Paraglaciecola psychrophila 170: one gene and its partner. The protein of the gene in region 1 interacts with the protein of each later gene in a pairwise test. Links are inferred from orthologs where the notes say so. Each region holds a gene or a part of one and is shown in the gene's direction. Other genes may lie near its edges.

Region 1 (8,076 bases):
TTTTAGTACACCCCGAATCGCCTGCTAGTGTGATTGCTTTAGCTGATGCGGTTGGTTCAACCACTCAGTTGATCAATGCAGCTAAAACCTTACCGAATAGCCATTTTATCGTGGCTACCGATCGCGGTATATTTTACAAAATGCAGCAAGCTGCACCGGGTAAAATATTATTAGAAGCTCCAACAGGCGGCAATGGCGCAACCTGTAAAAGCTGCGCCCACTGCCCATGGATGGCCATGAATGGTTTGCAAGCTATCCACCAATCATTAACCGATAGCAGTGGCCACGAAATCTTTGTGGATGAAGCCACGCGCCAACGCGCCTTAGTGCCTTTAAACCGTATGCTCGACTTTTCAGCTCAATTAAAAATGAAAGTGACGGGTAACGCCTAGTTCGCTTGTTTTGGGTTATTTAGCCAGATAAATTAACAAGATAAAAGCCAGCTTAGCTGGCTTTTTCATTTATAGCCCTCATACAACTGTAGTATTTTAATTATTAGGAGTGAGTGTAATGCCAGATTTAAGCCGCTACAAAGGGATAGTGTTTGATATGGACGGAACCTTGATTGATTCAATGGGCGCACACGGCCTAGCTTGGCGACGAACCTGTGAAAAATATGCTTATCCCTTTGACGGACAGTACATACATAACCTTGGTGGCGTGCCTACCAGAGATATTGTTAAACTTCTGAATGAAAAACATGGTCTAAGCCATGACTTAGACCAGGTCACTGAAACTAAACGCCTAGCGTTTCTCGACCTTAAAGATAGCCCAAGCGTTATCGACGATACATTCCAAGTGATGCTACGTTACCAAGGCATACTTAAAATGGGGGTAGGTACCGGCTCAGAGCGAAATAACGCCATCAGCATGCTCACCGATACTGGCCTGCTAGAACGTCTTGAAACCGTTGTGACTGCAACGGATGTCACTCATGGAAAACCCCATGGCGAAACGTTCATAACCGTCGCCAAAAACATGGGCTTACAGCCAAACGAGTGCGTGGTCTTCGAAGATACCGAAGTAGGCCGTCAAGCCGCCCAAAATGCAGGCATGGACTGTATTATGGTCATCAACGGCAAGATAGTCATACCAGAGTAACTAGGCTAATTATCGTCAGCCAGCTGCTTTTTGTATGCTATTTAGACCTAATGTGGCTAATAAATCATCACATCATCAATTTGGCTGCAGTTATTACTTGCGCAGCCAAGCTGTTTTCCCTAACATACGCGCCTCTTTTGTAGCAGCAGCTTCTGCGAAGAAATTGCAGCAGACTACAAAACGGTAATAATTAAAGCGCAAGCCAAGCGCCAAGTTGAATCAACCCAACTTAAATAAACAGGCAAAGATTGTAAAAGTTTTGGAGAGGTGGCTGAGTGGCTTAAGGCGCACGCCTGGAAAGTGTGTTTAGGGTTAAACCTAACGTGGGTTCGAATCCCACCCCCTCCGCCAAATACAAAAAAGCCCCGCTAGATTTAGCGGGGCTTTTTTGTATTTGTTGGTGCTGGTCGGGATGAGAGCCCACACGGTTCGACAAATTTGTCAGGAACAAATTTATTCACCACGTCCATGTGGTTCACCTGCTTCGCAGGCCAGCTAAAGCTGTTCTAAGTTGCTCCTGCAACTTTTGGTGGACATGCGCTTTAAAGCATAGTCGCGAAGCGATGAAATACATGGATGTATTTCACACAAAATGTATGGAACAATTTGCACAGGCTCCGCCTGCCCGCAGGGCGAGTATCATGGAAGATACGAGTGAATCCCAAGCGGTCAATCGGTTGCCAAAATCACAGTATGTTGCGGGTTTTGTTGTATTTGATGGTTTGAGTCAGGATGATAACCGTCATACTAAGACAACATTTTTAACGGCAGACTCTTTAGGTCGCTCGTAAGCTGGAATGTTGAAAAAATCGCTGTCGTCGTCAATCAAGGGTCTTTTTTACTATTTTTTTTGTGATTTTCGTGTTCTTCAATGATTTGGCCAAACACTTCAATGTTCGCCATGTTCATCAGTTCTGCGGCATCGGACCGGCTAAAAAAGCCAAGTGATTTACCAGCCTGTAATAATCCTTCGGTAAGAAACTTTAACTTGTCGCCTTGATGCCCTTTGTAAGTGTTGCTGAACACCTGTAACAGTTGGCGATAGCAATGAGCTAAGTATTCTTGGTTAACATCCGTTTTCTCATGTTGGTTTATTAATTTAGTTTTTTATTTTGAGAGGACCCATTACTATTTACCGCAATCTAAGCAAAGTTGTTTCGGTATTAATTTAAGCTTTTTGAAGTGAAACAAAGAAATACTTCTGGCACTTGGGCTAGGGATAAACCTAAAGCTAAAAATATCTCGCATTATCCAATATTTTAGCCCGTTAATTATTTTCAAATAATGGCTGTTTAAAAGGAATGTTAGCAACTGGAAACTAGAGTTGCTCAATATGTCGTTTGATACTGGATTATTGGATTCTATATTTAGGTTGGATATGCAATTGCAGGGTATTTATTATATCCGGTAAGTTGTTACGATGGGTGTCCATGTAACTAATTCAAAAAAATGTAAGGGGATGCCATTTTTGGTGTCCCCTTGTTGTTTTATTGGATTAAATCGATCTGTTTTTGTGCTGTGTCGGTTTGTAAGCCAAAATGGCCAAGAGAGTAGGTGAAGCTAGCATCTTCATTCCAAATACTGCTGCTATGCACACCATAAACAACGCAGACACCGGTTGCACAGACGATTTGGTCGATATTACTCTTGATTGAGTAAATCTTGTCGCCCAAGTGCTCACCATACAAGCTGTCCAGAAAGGGACTTTGGATGGATAAACCATAATAACCACAGGTTGAGCTCCACACATTAAATGGATAGATACCGCAGCTATACAGGCCCCTGAACGCACCTGCAATGCCCACAAAGGTATCGACATATGATGCTGCAGCAAGTTTGCTAATCTGCTGAGCTGCCAAGGTTGCGCCCATAGAATGTCCTATAACATCGATTTGGCCGCTACAGGAATTGGCGATAGCATCGTTGATTGCCTGCCTGACTAGCGTTTCTTCGCTGCCACTGTGATTGTTACATGAGGCGCAGTTTTTCGACCCCCAATTGGGACGGTAAATATCTGTACTGGAGTAACCCTGACTTAACAGCAGGTTGAAGGTATTGTCCCAGCTAGCCGGCGTTGCGGCGTTGCCATGTACTAGTACCACTGGGTCTTTGCAGCTATTGGCGAGTACAAAGGGCGAAATTAAACCAAGAGATAAAACAACTGCAGCAATGATTATTTTTTTCATGATGAACTTGTTGTTTGTTGAGGTGAAACAACCTTAGCGGGGTTTTATTAATAAATACCTAACACTTTAGTACAGAGGAAGAGTTCATTTTTGGGGGAATAGGGAATAGGGAATAGGGAATAGGGAATAGGGAAGGGGGTAGAATTGTAGGAAATTCGGCTACGTTGGTTTTCAACGAACCTGACCCTGTAGGCCACGAAATCGAAGGGGGCAAAAAATACGTATGTTGTGCCATCACTCTATGTTGGGGAAGTATTTTTACGAACTACAAAGCGTAAGGTCAACAATAGAAGGGCGATTTGATTTGAGTGTGAAAATAGCACTGATTGCTGAGGGTAGTGGTCAACGAGGAATATTCACTGCAGGTGTCTTAGATACGTTATTAGAGAATGATTTCTATCCTTTAGATTTATTTATAGGGTCGCCATCAGGCTCGCAAAATATCATGAGCTTTTTATCTCGTCAAAAACGTTTTTATAAGCTAGGTCGTGGATTAGTTGGAGGCAATGTTGTGGATTTGGATTGGTACTTTGATAAAACTATTCAGGCTAGATTTGCTTTAGACTTTGCGGAGGCAAAGGAATTATTGGCGAAACGAGAATTATTGTTCATAACGACAGATTCACGTGATAGGCAAGGTTATTTTTGCGCCCAAACTGCAATAGTAATCATTGGCGAATATTGCTTAAAGTTTGAGTGCATTACCTTTTTTATGTAGAAAAGGAGTTAAATTCACCCCTAAGTTAACTGCTCATTCATTTAATAAGGCACAAGCGCCTCAAACTGATTACTACCTTGACGGTGGTCTTGCTGCGCTGTCACCCGTGCGTGAGGCCTATCGCCGCGGTGCTCGAAAAATAGTTATTATTTGCACTGTTAATGCTGATTTTCATGACCGGTCAGTTTGGCTAAAAAAACTAAAGTCATGGATTTATTCGTCTGGGTATTGCCCAAAAACCATCGATTACTTGGTCTAGCATGAGCAAGCTTATCGCAAAGAGCTTTCCTCTATCGCTGACTCTCTTGACGATGTTGAACTCACTCCAATTTTTTCTAAAGACCATCTTCTGATTAAACGCTTAGGTAGTTCAGACATGGGTTTAGAACATGATTACCATGCCGGTATCGCTGCGGTTAATGCTTTTTTACAGACTTAATGAATGTTTTACGCAGATAACCAAGACGTTTCTCTTATTTGACAAAGAGCTTGCGAGTTTGATAGTGTGATTAGGTCAAGGAGAGGCGCATTTGCCGATTTTGGCAAGTTATACCTCTCCGGTTATTTTGAACCATACAGGAGAAATAATGACCATAAGTAATAAAAGCAATCAGCAAAAAGCAACGAAATTCAGAGTGCCAGGCATGGACGAAACGTCTACTGATCGAACAATATCTACGTTAGATAATCGTATGGTAGCGCTGGTCGATTTAGCCCTTACGCTAAAGCACGTTCATTGGAATGTTGTTGGCCCCAATTTCATCGGCGTTCATGAAATGCTAGATCCCCAAGTAGAAGCAGTACGCAAGATGACCGACACCATCGCAGAGCGAATAGCTACTCTGGGAGGCACTCCGGTAGGAACCCCACAATCTATTGCTGACCGTCGCACTTGGCATGACTATTCGCTAGGTAAAGCATTGGCCATCGAGCACTTGGGCGCCCTTGATTTGGTATATAACGGTGTAAACAGTGATCATCGCAAAGCAGTTGGTGAAATGGCAGAACTTGATCCGGTATCGGAAGACATGCTAATCGGTCAGTTGACTGATCTTGAGCAGTTCCAATGGTTCATCCGTGCACATCTTGAATCTTCTGATGGTGATTTACCCACTGCCAACAGCCAAACCGAGTTAGCTGCAGCGAAATCTGCACGTTCTTAAACTCCGCTAAGCGAATTACCTTTTTTATACGATGGCGCATTTGGCGTCATCAACTTCCTCCGCATATATTTTAGTCTGGTTTAAAATACCACGAATTTATCCGTAGCTTAAATTGCTAAGATTTGCTCTTTTCTGAGTCGTCATCGGCATGCTCTTTCTCAGTGTCAGTGTCTGTGTCTGCATCTTCGAGTATAGGTAAAATAAAACGTCATTTTCCCTAAATTCAAATTACACGGTGCCTTATATTTTCCATATTGACACTTACTTAATATTATTAAGGGAGTGAAAGTTGGTTGTTTTTCGTCTATTAATCAACTGTTACCACGTAATTTAGACTTCAACCACAACAGCTTGTTATGGTTCCTCAAGAGAAAGACAATTTAGTAAAATGGATTAGTTAAATTGAGGTAAGCCCCGCTGACTGGTTTTGACACTCAGGCTACAAATGGCCTCGATCGAGCAATAGACAGTCAGGGCTTTAAAGTCATCGCGCGTTGTAAGCTATAGCGACTGATGCTGCAAGTTTACTGAGTTATCTGACTGTCAAAAAATGAAGTTAACCTACAATTTTTGTTCCAATTACAGGCTTTTGTCAATCAACGTCATTGATGCTCTCGATTATTTTAAGATTAATATTTAAAATAGTCCTTCAATCAAACCTTCGTCATTTAAGTTGATGTAATTTGCCGCGGGAAATCTTGGTAGGCCTGGCATGGTCATGACTGATCCGCAAATTACAACAATAAATTCGGCACCTGCTGCAAGCCTAACCTCTCTGATTGAAATAATGTGATTTGATGGCGCACCTAACACATTAGGCTCAGTCGAAAAACTATATTGTGTTTTGGCTATACATACCGGAAAGTGCCCGTACTCTTGCTCCCAGCTGGCAAGTGTATTGCGAACAGCGTCATTAGCAAAAATATCCCTAGCCCCATAAAGTGTGCGCGCAATATGACGGATCTTGTCGAGTAAAGGCATGTTGTCAGGATAAAGGGTTGAAAATTTTGCGGTTCCAGACTCCACTAACGCGACAACTTTATGTGCTAGTTCTTGGGCGCCTTTTGAGCCTTCGGCCCAATGTTTACAAACACACACTTCCACACCTAAATCATTGCAATACTCAATGATTGCTCGTATTTCGGTTTCTCTGTCAGTGATAAAATGATTAATCCCAACCACAATAGGGACACCAAACTGCTGTAAGTTACGCAAATGACGACCAAGGTTATCTAAACCTTTTTTAACGGCAATAGTGTTTTCTGCATTAAGTGCGTCTATAGACACTCCACCATGCATTTTAAGTGCGCGTACCGTTGCTACTAAAACTACCGCATCCGGTTCTAAGCCAGCTTTACGACATTTGATATTAAAAAACTTCTCTGCGCCCAAATCGGCACCAAAGCCTGCTTCTGTAACAACATAATCGGCAACCTTCAACGCAGTCTGCGTAGCGACAACAGAATTACAACCATGGGCAATATTGGCAAAAGGTCCTCCGTGGATAAAAGCGGGGTTATGTTCCAGTGTTTGAACCAGGTTAGGGCTGAATGCATCTTTAAGTAAAACCATCATTGCGCCATCGGCCATAAGATCGCGCGCAGAGACCGATTTCTTATCTACAGAGTAGCCCACAATAATATTGCCAATGCGGCGCTGTAGGTCATTGATATCTGTCGCTAGACAAAATATAGCCATAATTTCAGAGGAAACAGTAATATCAAAACCAGTTTGTCGAGGAATGCCGTTACCAGTACCACCAAGACCAATAACGATATCTCGTAGTGTTCTATCATTCATATCCATCACTCGCCGCCAGGTGATCTTTTGCGGGTCAAGCTTGCTCTCGTTATCCCACTTGATATGATTGTCGATAAGGGCTGATAATAAATTATGCGCAGCGCCAATAGCATGAAAATCGCCAGTAAAATGTAAATTAATATCTTCCATGGGCACAACTTGTGCAAAACCACCACCTGTGGCACCACCCTTTGAACCGAAGCAGGGGCCAAGACTTGGCTCGCGAAGGCAGATAGCTGTCTGTTTGCCAATACTGTTTAGGGCGTCACCTAAACCAACGGTTGTTGTTGTCTTACCTTCACCTGCCGGAGTGGGTGAAATCGCAGTGACCAATATTAATTTGCCGTTAGGTTTATCTTTTAACGTCGCAATAAAATCGCAATCTATTTTAGCTTTGTTGTGACCATAGGGGATTAAATATTTGTAAGCGATACCGAGCTTCGCACCAATTTCCATAATGGGCATTATTTGGCTTGCGCGTGCAATTTCGATATCAGTTTTCATTTTTATAGTACATCTCGAATGCTCTTATTATAGGGAGTTATGAGGTTTTTTTTGATATCTTAAAACTGATTTTGGATGTTAGGAGCTATGTTTCATTTTGTATTAACTTAATACATGAAAGGACACCGCAATAAATGAATCCAAACATAAATGGTAATAAAAACGAGCACATATCAAATATAAAGAAAATAATTTTTTCTTGTATAAGGGTCTAATATATTGAGGTTGATGTCATAAGGATCATATATTTATCAAGATCTATTAATATGAATCGGGTTTTTTAATATCAACTAAACGCCAATTGGCTAAAAAAACCTAACCTATGCCTATTGCCGTTCAGCAGCCTAAGACAGGTTGTGTCAGTAAGCGACCTGTCGTCAAAATCAGTTTAAGGGCGGCATTGGCTGAGCACCAGACATTCAGCACTTTCAAGCTATCGCGTGCTGTCAATAACGACGACTTATACTGCAAGTTTACTGAGTTATCTGCTGTCAAACAAAACTGGAGACAGGGTCAACTTAAAACTTATACATCAGCTAGTTTAAGTTTTACAAGAATTGCGCAAACATTCATTGTAAAAGTCGGTTAGCTGGATGGGTAGCCG
Region 2 (5,156 bases), 2.7 Mb from region 1 along the record:
TTAGCTGAATTAGGTGCTTTGACTCAAGAAGCATCAACTAACATTATTAAACTGCCTAACGTGAGTGCCTCTATACCTCAGCTGAGAGTAGCCATTAAAGAATTACAAGGTAACGGCTTTGCTTTACCTGAGTTTCCTGAAGACCCGCAAACAGATGCAGAAAAAGATATTTTAGCTCGTTACGAGAAAGTACTCGGTAGTGCTGTAAACCCAGTTCTACGTGAAGGCAATTCCGATCGTCGTGCACCTGTTGCAGTTAAAAATTATGCTAAGCGCAACCCACATTCAATGGGAGTTTGGAGTCAAGCTTCTCAAACTCACGTAGCACATATGCGTAAAGGTGACTTTTACTCTGGCGAAAAGTCGGTCACTGTGACTAAAGCAGGCTATGTCAATATCGAATTCACTGATAAGTCTGGGAATGTCACCGTACTTAAACCTGAAGTAGAGTTACTAGCGGGTGAAGTGATTGACGGCATGTTCATGAGCAAAAAAGCGTTATGTGAATTCTTTGAAGAACAAATTGAAGACGCTAGGCAAACTGGGGTTTTATTTTCGTTGCACGTAAAAGCGACCATGATGAAAGTATCTCATCCAATCGTTTTTGGTCACTGTGTAAAAGTATTTTATAAAGATTTGTTTGATAAATACCAAACTTTGTTTGATGAATTAGGCGTTAACCCAAACAACGGTTTAGGCAGCGTGTACGACAAAATATCCACTTTGCCACAGTCGCAAAGATCTGAAATCGAGCATGATATTAATGCTTGTTATGCTGATCGTCCTCCTATTGCTATGGTTAATTCAGATAAAGGTATTTCGAATTTACATGTACCTAGTGACGTGATAGTTGATGCATCTATGCCAGCGATGATCAGAAGTTCGGGTAAAATGTGGGGGCCAGATGGGAAATTACACGATACTAAAGCGGTGATACCTGAAAGTACTTATGCCACAATTTATCAAGAAACAATTAACTTCTGTAAAACTCATGGTGCATTTGATCCGACTACAATGGGGACTGTGCCGAACGTTGGTTTAATGGCGCAAAAAGCCGAAGAGTATGGCTCGCACGATAAAACATTTGAGATGACCGGTGACGGTAAAGTTCAGATAGTCGACCAAGATGGTACTGTTCTAATCGAGCACACTGTTGAAGAAGGTGATATCTGGAGAATGTGTCAGGCCAAAGACGCACCCATTCGTGATTGGGTTAAGTTGGCTGTTAATCGTGCTCGTCAATCGGGTATGCCAACCGTTTTCTGGTTAGATGACGAAAGAGCTCACGATGCACAAATGATTCTAAAAGTGACTGAATATCTTAAAGAGCACGATATCAAAGGCTTAGATATATCTATTATGTCTCCTGTTCGCGCCATGCGTTTCACAATGGAACGTACGATACGTGGCCTAGATACCATTTCGGTAACGGGCAACGTGCTACGGGATTACTTAACTGATTTGTTTCCTATTCTAGAGTTGGGTACCAGCGCTAAAATGCTGTCTATTGTACCTCTTATGGCGGGTGGTGGTTTGTTCGAAACGGGAGCCGGTGGTTCTGCACCCAAGCATGTTCAGCAATTTGTTGAAGAAGGTCATTTGCGGTGGGATTCACTTGGTGAGTTTCTAGCCTTAGCGGTATCGCTTGAGGATTTAGCTATCAAAACTGATAACAGCAAAGCAAAAGTTTTGGCCATAGCCTTAGATGATGCGACAGAAAAACTGCTGACCGAAGGTAAATCACCACTTCGCAAAGCGGGTCAACTGGATAACCGAGGTAGTCATTTTTATTTAGCTATGTATTGGGCAGAAGCATTGGTTAATCAGACTGATGACTTGGAGTTGGTTGCGAAATTTAAACCTTTATTCGAATCTTTGTCAGCCAACGAAAGCAAAATTATGGCAGAAATTGATGCGACTCAAGGTAAGGCCGTTGATATTGGTGGTTACTATTACCCAAATGATGCCTTATTGACTCAAGCAATGTGCCCAAGTGCTGTATTGAATGATATTTTAGCAGCTAGTTAATAGATGCTTTCAGTATAAGGCTGGTTATTTCAGCACAAACAAAAAAGCAGACGTTGATGTCTGCTTTTTTTATTTTAGATAAAAATTTATCTTTCAGGCTCTCCATTAAAATCAATATTCTCTGCATGTAACCCCTTGGGGCCTTGCTGGACTTCATATTTAACTTCTTGGCCTGCTTTGAGAGAGCGGTAGCCCTCCATCTGTATTGTTGAGTAATGTGCGAAGATATCATCGCCGCCATCATCAGGCACAATAAAGCCAAAACCCTTAGCGTTATTGAACCATTTCACTTTTCCGATTGCCATACTTCTGCTTCCTTTTAATCCCTTGAACTAATACAACTTTGCCCCCACACTAAAGATTAGGGAATGACGTGTTGACTACTCAATACAACAGTCGATTTAAAATGTAGTTTTTTTAACCTATTATTGTCAAGGTGAATTTGACATTTCGTTAAAATTGTAAGGCTGCTGTAAAATAGACGATAGATGTAACCACAGGAAATTATCTTAATATATTTGGGCTAAATAAGTGAACTATGAGTAAAGATAACATCATCGATATTGAGCGTCTTAAAGACATTGACGCGGTAAAGAAAAAAGCCGCACCGCCACCCATGTACAAAGTGTTATTGAATAACGATGATTACACACCGATGGACTTTGTAATTGACGTGCTCATGCGATATTTCAATGTGGATGGCGAGAAAGCACAACAAATAATGCTTACAGTTCACTACCACGGTAGGGCTGTTTGTGGCACATATACTGCAGAAATTGCAGAAACTAAGGTGATGCAAGTTAGTCGATATGCCAAAGAGCACCAACATCCACTCATGTGTACCATTGAGCAAGCGTGATGTTTGGATTGAGAAACGTATCATCTTCGAATAGGTTAGTAGTCAGAGGGCATTCTTATGTTAAATAAAGATTTAGAGCAGACGCTAAATGAAGCGTTCATTTTTGCCAGAGAGCATCGTCATGAGTTCATGACGGTTGAGCATCTCTTACTTGCCTTACTAGATAATAATGCAGCTAAAGATGCGTTAAAGGCCTGTGGTGCCAATATTGAGTCCATTAAACAAGAACTTACCGATTTTGTTAAAGACACCACTCCTCTGTTGCTAGACGAGCAGGGTAATGAGCGAGAAACACAGCCCACACTTGGCTTTCAACGTGTGTTGCAACGTGCGGTTTTTCACGTTCAGTCATCAGGTAAAGAGGAAGTTACTGGCGCTAATGTGTTAGTAGCAATATTCAGTGAACAAGAGTCTCAAGCCGTATATATATTAAAAAAATCTGACGTGACACGTTTGGACGTAGTGAATTATATTTCACATGGCGTTTCCAAAATTGATGATGAATCTCCGGCGCACAGAGAAAGTGAAGAAGAAACCAGCGAGCAAGAAGAAGCCGAGTCTATGCTGGATAAATACTGCACCAATCTTAATCAAAGCGCCAAAGACGGCAAAATCGATCCGCTGATCGGTCGTGACAGCGAATTAGAGCGCAGTATTCAAATATTATGTCGTCGTCGCAAAAATAACCCTCTATTGGTAGGTGAAGCCGGTGTCGGCAAAACCGCTATCGCCGAAGGTTTGGCTTACCGCATAGTGAATAAGGAAGTGCCAGAGGTGATTTCTGAGGCAATCGTTTTTTCACTGGATATGGGAGCCCTATTAGCGGGTACTAAATATCGCGGTGATTTTGAGAAACGTCTTAAAGGCATATTAAAAGAGTTAGCAGCTCAACCCGACGCAATTTTATTTATTGATGAAATTCATACCATTATTGGTGCAGGTGCAGCTTCGGGTGGTGTGATGGATGCCTCGAATTTGCTTAAACCCAAGCTAAGTAGTGGCGAATTACGCTGCATGGGGTCAACGACCTATCAAGAATATCAAGGTATTTTTGAAAAAGATCGCGCCTTAGCTCGTCGTTTCCAAAAAGTCGATGTGATTGAGCCTACTGTTAGCGATACCACTAAAATTCTGATGGGATTAAAATCTCGTTATGAAGCTCATCATAGCGTGCGTTTTACGCATAAAGCTATTCGAGCTGCTGCTGAGTTATCGGCTAAGTATATTAATGAACGTCATCTGCCCGATAAAGCGATTGATGTGATCGATGAAGCGGGTGCTAGTCAACGTTTGTTGCCTCCATCTAAGCGTAAAAAACCATTGGTGTCAGTGATATTGAGCTGATCATCTCTAAAATCGCGCGGATTCCAGAAAAGTCTGTATCGGCTTCTGATAAGCAAGTACTGAAACATTTAGACCGTGACTTGAAATTGGTGGTATTTGGTCAGGATCAGGCCATAGACACCTTAACCGATGCTATTCGCTTGTCACGCTCTGGTTTAGGTAACGAAACTAAACCTATTGGCAACTTCCTGTTTGCTGGGCCTACTGGTGTGGGTAAAACGGAAGTCACCGCTCAGCTAGCTAAAGTCATGGGCGTAGAGTTATTGCGATTCGATATGTCTGAATACATGGAACGTCACGCGGTAAGTCGTCTGATTGGGGCACCTCCAGGATATGTAGGCTTCGATCAAGGCGGGCTATTAACAGATGCGGTCATTAAAAACCCGTATTCAGTGATATTGCTGGATGAAGTAGAGAAGGCCCACAGTGATATCTACAACATCTTATTACAAGTTATGGACCATGGTACATTAACCGATAATAACGGCCGCAAAGTAGACTTCAGAAACGTGGTGCTAGTGATGACAACTAACGCTGGTGTACAAGAAACCATTCGTACCTCTATTGGTTTTAAACAGCAGGACCATAGCCATGATGCCATGTCTGAAATAAAGAAAATTTTCACACCTGAATTCAGAAACAGGCTAGATGCAACTGTTTGGTTTAACCATCTTGGTAGAGATGTCATTTTACAGGTTGTTGATAAATTTATTGTTGAACTGCAAGTGCAGCTTGATAACAAAGGCGTGTCATTAGAAGTCACCAACCAAGCTCGGGATTGGCTAGCAGATAAAGGTTATGATAAAAACATGGGCGCACGTCCTATGGCTCGTGTTATCCAGCAGCATGTTAAGAAAGAATTAGCACACGAGTTATTATTCGGACGTTTGAGTCAGGGAGGCAGTGTCAAAATTGGCTTGAAAGA

The links.
Region 2: the proteins of dps (region 1) and clpS interact in binary tests that used the Escherichia coli proteins (3 or more experiments, as listed by UniProt). The link is inferred for Paraglaciecola psychrophila 170 from one-to-one orthologs.

The regions. Positions count from the first base shown.
Region 1 is NC_020514.1:4,612,483-4,620,558, reverse strand. What follows is about bases 3,403-6,380. They hold dps (DNA starvation/stationary phase protection protein Dps), read left to right. Parts: upstream 3,403-4,592; coding sequence 4,593-5,168; downstream 5,169-6,380. Other genes in these bases: C427_RS20200 (formate--tetrahydrofolate ligase), read right to left, coding at 5,805-6,380; C427_RS28600 (hypothetical protein), read left to right, coding at 4,298-4,444; C427_RS28605 (patatin), read left to right, coding at 3,598-4,005. In the rest of the region: quinolinate synthase NadA, read left to right, coding at 1-392; C427_RS20235 (beta-phosphoglucomutase family hydrolase), read left to right, coding at 511-1,101; C427_RS20225 (hypothetical protein), read left to right, coding at 1,674-1,892; C427_RS20220 (hypothetical protein), read right to left, coding at 1,927-2,127; C427_RS20215 (esterase/lipase family protein), read right to left, coding at 2,589-3,287; more of C427_RS20200, read right to left, coding at 6,381-7,472.
Region 2 is NC_020514.1:1,917,013-1,922,168, forward strand. The notes cover bases 1,424-4,226. They hold clpS (ATP-dependent Clp protease adapter ClpS), read left to right. Parts: upstream 1,424-2,566; coding sequence 2,567-2,887; downstream 2,888-4,226. Other genes in these bases: C427_RS08285 (NADP-dependent isocitrate dehydrogenase), read left to right, coding at 1,424-2,028; cspD (cold shock domain-containing protein CspD), read right to left, coding at 2,115-2,333. Outside these bases: more of C427_RS08285, read left to right, coding at 1-1,423. UniProt on the Escherichia coli protein: Involved in the modulation of the specificity of the ClpAP-mediated ATP-dependent protein degradation.